One region of the Exiguobacterium sp. ERU653 genome, then DNA from elsewhere that is predicted to be linked to it. Evidence: riboswitches for the same ligand, from Rfam matches in the RefSeq annotation. Region 1 holds a riboswitch; the other holds the start of a gene.
What was found. A riboswitch is a leader RNA that binds a small molecule or an ion and turns the genes downstream of it on or off. The one in region 1 is predicted to bind FMN.

Region 1 (3,411 bases):
AAAAGTACCCAACTGGAGAGTTGGGGTCATCGCCTTCGCTCCAGATGAGTACCCTTCTATAATAAATTTAATTTTCAGACTAATCAATCGAATTATGAAATTAGTTCAAAAAAAATTAAACGACTGGTCAATGAAAGTCCGATTCTGCTAAAATAGCCGCATTGAGTGAAAAACAGAAAAGAGGATCATCACTATGACAGTTTGGTTATTTTATACGTTGCTTGGATTGATTCAAGGTTTCACTGAGCCGATTCCGATTTCATCGAGTGGACATCTCGTTATCTTCCAAGAACTATTTAACATTGACTTGCCGGGATTGTCATTTGAAGTTTTCGTAAACTTCGCTTCGCTTCTCGCTGTCTTAACGATTTATCGAAAAGATGTTGTTCGCCTCATCGTGAGTTTGTGGACCTTCTTATTCAAAAAAGACCGAACGGACGAGACGATGGTCGATGTGAAGTTCATCGGATTACTACTCGTTGCAACGGTGCCAGCCGGTGTCCTTGGTGTCCTTTTCGGGGACTGGATCGGAGAAGTGCTCGGTGGCGTGGCGACAGTCGGGTATACGCTCATCATTACGGGACTCGCCCTTTGGTTCATCCGAAACATGCGAGGGAACAAAGGAGACGGTGGCATCACGCTTCGTGACGCCGTATTGATCGGGCTCGCGCAAGCCGTGGCACTCATTCCCGGAATCAGTCGGTCCGGGGCGACGATCGTCATGGCGATGTTACTCGGCATCAAGCAAGAATCGGCACTTCGTTTCTCGTTCTTCCTGTTCATCCCAATCAGTCTCGGGACGATGATTTTGGATGGTCCGACGCTCTTTACGAATCCGGAGACGCGTGACTTGTTCGGTCCGCTCATCCTGGCATTCATCGCATCTTACGTGTTGACGGCCATTTCGTTGAAGTGGTTCCAACACATCATGGCGAAAGGCGAATTGAAATATTTCTCATATTATTGCTGGATTGTTGGACTTCTCGTCGTCCTCTTTCTCGCATAATCGGGACGCTACTCTCACGAGTGGCGTTTTTTGTTTTGCGTAATAAAAATAATTGCGATACAGTAAATCTGTACAAACAAATATTCCTTCGGGGTCGGGTGAAATTCCCAACCGGCGGTGATGGGCCCATGCCCTAAGTCCGTGACCCGGGCGCACGTGTGCGAACGGTGGATCTAGTGAGACTCTAGAGCCGACAGTATAGTCTGGATGGGAGAAGGAACAAAAAACAGGTCCGCGTGACCTGTGCTTCGTCGTACGCTTTTCTGTATAGAAAACGTTTATTTGGCTTGCCCAAAAGCGACGGAACCCTCCCACCAAGACCCTAAGGACCTTTCCTTAGGGTCTTTTGTTTGTACGGAAAAAGGAGGGAGAAAGATGAAACAGTACATGGAACAGGCCATTCAATTGGCCAAATCAGCCGATGGTCAAACCGGTGTCAATCCGCTCGTCGGCGCCGTGCTCGTCAAAGACGGACGCATCGTCGGAATGGGTGCCCATCTCAAGGCGGGCGAACCACATGCAGAGGTCCATGCCATCCGGATGGCTGGTCCCGCTGCATACGGGGCGACATTATATGTCACGCTCGAACCGTGCTCGCATCAAGGCAAGACGCCGCCGTGCGCAAATCTGATCGTGGAATCGGGCATCAAACGTGTCATCGTCGCCATGAAGGATCCGAACCCGCTCGTTGCAGGCAATGGGATCATTCGTCTTCAAACGGCCGGTATCGAGGTCGAAGTCGGTCTGCTTGAGGAGGAGGCGCGGGCATTGAATCCCGCGTTCTTGCGGTCGCTTGAGACGAAACGACCGTATGTCATCTTGAAGACGGCGACGAGCCTCGATGGGAAAGTCGCCTTGGAGACGGGAGAGAGTCAATGGGTGACAAGCCCGGAAGCCCGTCGTGATGTGCATGAACTACGTGCCACCGTCGATGCAATTTTGACCGGGATTGGCACGGTGCTTGCGGATGATCCGTCGCTCACGGTTCGATTGGGTCATGAGACGCGTCAACCGAAACGGGTCGTGCTCGACCGTGACCTACGATTACCGTTCGCCAGTACGCTGGCCCGGACCGCAGAAGACGTCCCGGTGCTCCTCTTCACTTCGTCTGATGAAGCAGAGCGACGTGAACGAGCTCAAGCTGTCGGCGTCGAATTATTCGATTATACGTCGCTCGGTATGGTCCTCGAAACACTATACGCGAATGGAATCGGGCGTGTATTGATTGAGGCCGGTCCGACGCTCGTCACATCACTCCTTGACGGAGGCTACGTGGATGAATGGGTCGCCTATCAATCACCACGAGTGTTCGGCGGGAAACATGGCGTCTATCGCTCACAACAGGTTGGTTCGATTGAGGACATCTCCCGTTTTATGATTCATCAGGTCGAAACGGTCGGACCCGACTTGAAAGTCGTCCTTCGAAAGGGGGCGTTCTGATGTTCACGGGAATCGTAGAAGAAATCGGGTCGGTCAAAACGGTCAAGCGCAACGGGCCATCTTTACGACTCGTCTTGTCAGCTGAGAAAGTGCTCGATGATGTGAAGCTCGGGGACAGTATCGCCGTGAATGGGATCTGTCTCACGGTGACGACGTTCGATGCCGCGACGTTCTCTGTCGACGTCATGCCGGAGACATTGAAAGCCTCTAGTTTAGATGGGGTCAAACCGGGAACACGTGTCAATCTCGAGCGGGCGATGCCGGCGAACGGACGATTCGGCGGGCATTTCGTATCCGGCCATGTCGACGGGGTCGGACGAATCACGAAGAAACGACAGCTCGCGAATGCGGTGTATGTCGACATCCGATGTGAACGTACGCTTCTCTCCTACATCGTACCGAAAGGCTCGATTTCCGTAGACGGAACGAGCTTGACCGTGTTTGACGTGTCGGAGCGAGGATTCACACTATCGTTAATTCCCCATACGTATAGCGAGACCGTTCTAGGAACGAAACAAACTGGTGATTTGGTCAATTTAGAATGTGATCTGTTAGCAAAATATATGGAAAAAGTAATCGGGCAGTCGAAGATGACACTCGAGTCGTTGGCGGAACAAGGATATGGAAAGGCGGGATGGTAATGTTTGATTCGATTGAACGGGCGCTTGAGGAATTGAGACGAGGACGTCCCATCATCGTCGTGGATGACGAGGACCGCGAGAATGAAGGAGATTTTGTCGTACTAGGAGACAAGATGACACCTGAGACGATGAACTTTTTGATTACGGAAGGGAAAGGGCTCGTTTGTAGCGCTGTCGCGGAAGAAGTGGCGGCACGTCTTGACCTTTCGCCGATGGTGACGAACAGTACGGACCCGCACGGTACAGCGTTTACGGTCAGTGTCGACCATATCGATTCGACGACCGGGATCTCGGCGAGGGAACGGTCTCACACTGTTCGTGAAC
Region 2 (3,411 bases), 200 kb from region 1:
TTTCCCTTGTCCATAATCGTGTTCCGCGTCTAAGTGATATTCATAATGAAGTGGATTAAAATCACTTTCATTTAAATCAGGCCCCGGTGCATACACCGACATCGTTGACGTCAGTACGTATTTCCCGACCTTTCCCATGAACGCATCTGATGCAATCTTCGCCTGATACGGTGTAAAACAAATATTGTCGTAGACGAGATCGTACCGTTCACGTGCTAAGTCTTTCAATGTCGCCACCGATTGACGATCTCCTTTGACGGACCGAATCCCTTCGGCTTCTGGTACTTGCAGTTGGCCCCTCGTCACAATCGTCACATCGTCCCCCGCTTCAGCAAGTCGCAGCGCGAGCCGTTTCCCGAAATAGCGTGATCCTCCAAAAATCAATACTTTCCTCATCACCCTAGCCCCCTTTGATACGATTCTCTTTCCTACATTCCCTTTCCCTGCCGTTCCGTAACTGCTCGAATCGCACAAAAAAAGACTATGGCGTTCCATAGTCTAAACTAGTTAGCAATCTCCTGGTGTCCCGGCATTCGTCGCCGTCCGGAAACTCGACCCGCAGCCACATGTTGCGATGGCATTCGGGTTTTTAATCGTGAAGCCCCCACCGAGCATCGACTGCTTGTAGTCAATCTCGAGTCCGTCGACGACTCCATGGTCTGCTTCAGCGACGATGACGCGGACGCCGTGATGATCGAATTGAACATCTTTGTCCGTTTTTTCCTCGTCAAAGCCCATCCCGTAAGATAGTCCCGTACATCCACCACCTTGTACTTTTACTCGCAAGTATTGCGCTTCCGGGCGTTCGGCCTGTTTCATCATCTCTTGCACTTGAAGTGCGGCTGACTCTGTTAAATGAATCATTTGAACTCCTCCTCATATATCTTCATTTCAAGTCAATTGACTTGTAGTTTTGTGCATTTTCTTGTATAACTAAACTGTAACAAAAAAAATTAAATCGTTCCATCTTCGGGGCAGGGTGAAATTCCCGACCGGCGGTATTGAAGAATTGATTCTTCTCAGCCCGTGAGCGAGCAAGGCGTTGCTTGCTGATTTCGTGAGATTCGAAAGCCGACAGTATAGTCTGGATGGGAGAAGATGGCGGCATCCGACCGATATCCGGATGTTTTCTTTGACGTGGACTCTTCCACCTCGGAAAACATCTATTTCGTATGCGCGTAAACTCTCCCGATTGTCTTCATTGCAATCGGGTTTTTATATGCGACGGGTGCCATTCATCGAGGAGCGACCTAAAGGAGAGATTCTGATGAAAACTACGCGCAATAAACGACTGACTACAATGGTGACGTTGGCGATGCTCGGGACGATTTCGTTCGTACTCATGCTATTCAACTTCCCGCTCCCATTCTTACCGCCATTCCTCAAAGTGGACTTTAGTGACATTCCCGCACTCATTGCCGGAATCGTCTTTTCCCCACTCGCAGGTGTCGTGGTCGTCGGATTGAAAAACGTCTTGTACTACGTCTTTAACGGTGGCGGTGTACCAGTCGGAGAAGTCGCAAACTTCTTCGCAGGTGTGGCCTTCATGTACCCAGTTGCTTGGTTCTACCACAAACGTAAGACGAACAAAGCACTCGCTTCTGGCTTACTCGCCGGAACAATTACGATGGCACTTAGCCTCGCCATTTTAAACTATCTTGTCATCTTGCCCGCCTATGCGTTCTTTTTCGGAATGGCAGACATGGCAGACCCGGCAGTGAAAACGGACCTCGTCCTTTACGGGATTTTACCGTTCAACTTGATTAAAGCGATCTTAATCAGCGCGCTCTTCGTCCCTCTTTTCATGAAATTGAAGCCGTGGATCGAACGTCAACGCGTCCAACTTCTAGCATAATCGATATACGAGCATCTAGGCTTTGCCTAGGTGCTTTTTTAACCGAAATTTAGGGAGGGCACTCAATGATGACTGACGAACAGAATTTGATTCATTTTTTTCAGCAAGATTCAGAACTCATGCAGCATCTCCATACTGTCGCCACCCTCAATCTACCGGATTGGTTGATTTGCGCGGGTTATATTCGCGCGAAAGTGTGGGACCATCTTCACGGATACGATACACCGACAGAGACGGATGACGTGGATGTGATTTATTTCGACCCGATTCATCCGGAAGAATCCATCGAGAAAAAATTAGAGCGGACGTTGTATCAACTGAACCCAGGCGTACCTTGGTCAGTCAAAAACCAAGCAAGAATGCATCATGTGAACCATCTCCCACCGTACACTTCATCGACCGATGCACTTGCACACTTCCCCGAGACCGTGACAGCAGTTGGGGTGAGACTCGATTCAAATGACGAGCTCATCCTTGCCGCGCCATATGGGATTCAAGATTTGCTCAGTCTACAAGTGAAGCCAACACCGTTCTTTGAAGCAAACTCTTCAAACCATCCGATCTATTTGAAGCGACTAAAACAAAAAAACTGGCGCACCCAATGGCCGAACATCACACTTCACCAATCATCTGCATACTAAAAAGCGACCACCGAAGTGATCGCTTTTTTTATACCGATTAGAGAAGAAGTCCAGCCAAAGTAGCTGACATCAAGTTTGCAAGCGTACCTGCGAGAATCGCGAGAACACCCATGCGTGCGATATCTCCACGACGGTTTGGTGCCATACCACCAAGACCACCGAGAAGGATTGCGAGTGATGAGATGTTTGCGAAACCACAAAGTGCGAATGCGATCATCGCTTCTGTACGAGCTGACAAATCACCTGAACCGATGATTGGTGCAAATTCAGAGAATGCGACAAATTCGTTCAAGACTAATTTTTGGCCAAGGAAGCTACCGAATTGTACAGCATCTGCCCACGGTACACCGATGACGAAAGCAAGTGGCGCAAAGACATAACCAAGAATCAACTGTAATGACAATCCGTCAAATCCGAAAAGACCACCAACTGATCCGAGGATTAAGTTAACGAGTGCAATCAATGAGACGAATGCAAGAAGCATCGCACCAACGTTCAATGCAAGGAAGAGACCATCAGATGCCCCTCGTGCAGCCGCATCGACAAAGTTTGCTGCTTTATTCTCTTCGTCTTCAACGATTTCGATGTCATCATCGGCTTCCTCAGACTCAGGAACGATGATTTTAGCAAACAATAGACCGGCTGGCGCTGCCATGAAACTCGCTGCTAGCAAGTACTCAAGCGGTACACCAAGCGCTGCGTAACCAGCAAGAACAGATCCGGCAACCGATGCAAGACCACCGACCATGACCGCGAAGAGCTCAGACTGTGTCATTGTTGGAAGATAAGGCTTGATAACAAGCGGTGCTTCCGTTTGACCGACGAAGATGTTCGCCGTTGCTGAAAGTGACTCTTTACGTGATGTCCCGAGTGCTTTCGAAAGTGCCGTACCAAGAATACGGATGACCCATTGCA

Region 2: it holds a riboswitch for FMN, as region 1 does, so the genes downstream of both, KNO95_RS06355 (ECF transporter S component) here and ribD (bifunctional diaminohydroxyphosphoribosylaminopyrimidine deaminase/5-amino-6-(5-phosphoribosylamino)uracil reductase RibD) in region 1, are expected to answer to the same signal.

What each region holds. Positions count from the first base shown of each region.
Region 1 is NZ_JACSKV010000001.1:1,437,835-1,441,245, reverse strand. Features, by position in the region: gene KNO95_RS07400 (undecaprenyl-diphosphate phosphatase) at 194-1,006, shown strand; FMN riboswitch at 1,087-1,229, shown strand; gene ribD (bifunctional diaminohydroxyphosphoribosylaminopyrimidine deaminase/5-amino-6-(5-phosphoribosylamino)uracil reductase RibD) at 1,382-2,446, shown strand; gene ribE (riboflavin synthase) at 2,446-3,087, shown strand; gene ribB (3,4-dihydroxy-2-butanone-4-phosphate synthase) at 3,087-3,411, shown strand, end outside.
Region 2 is NZ_JACSKV010000001.1:1,236,939-1,240,349, forward strand. Features, by position in the region: gene KNO95_RS06345 (Rossmann-fold NAD(P)-binding domain-containing protein) at 1-396, opposite strand, end outside; gene KNO95_RS06350 (HesB/IscA family protein) at 508-864, opposite strand; FMN riboswitch at 962-1,104, shown strand; gene KNO95_RS06355 (ECF transporter S component) at 1,268-1,855, shown strand; gene KNO95_RS06360 (nucleotidyltransferase family protein) at 1,921-2,496, shown strand; gene KNO95_RS06365 (NupC/NupG family nucleoside CNT transporter) at 2,534-3,411, opposite strand, start outside.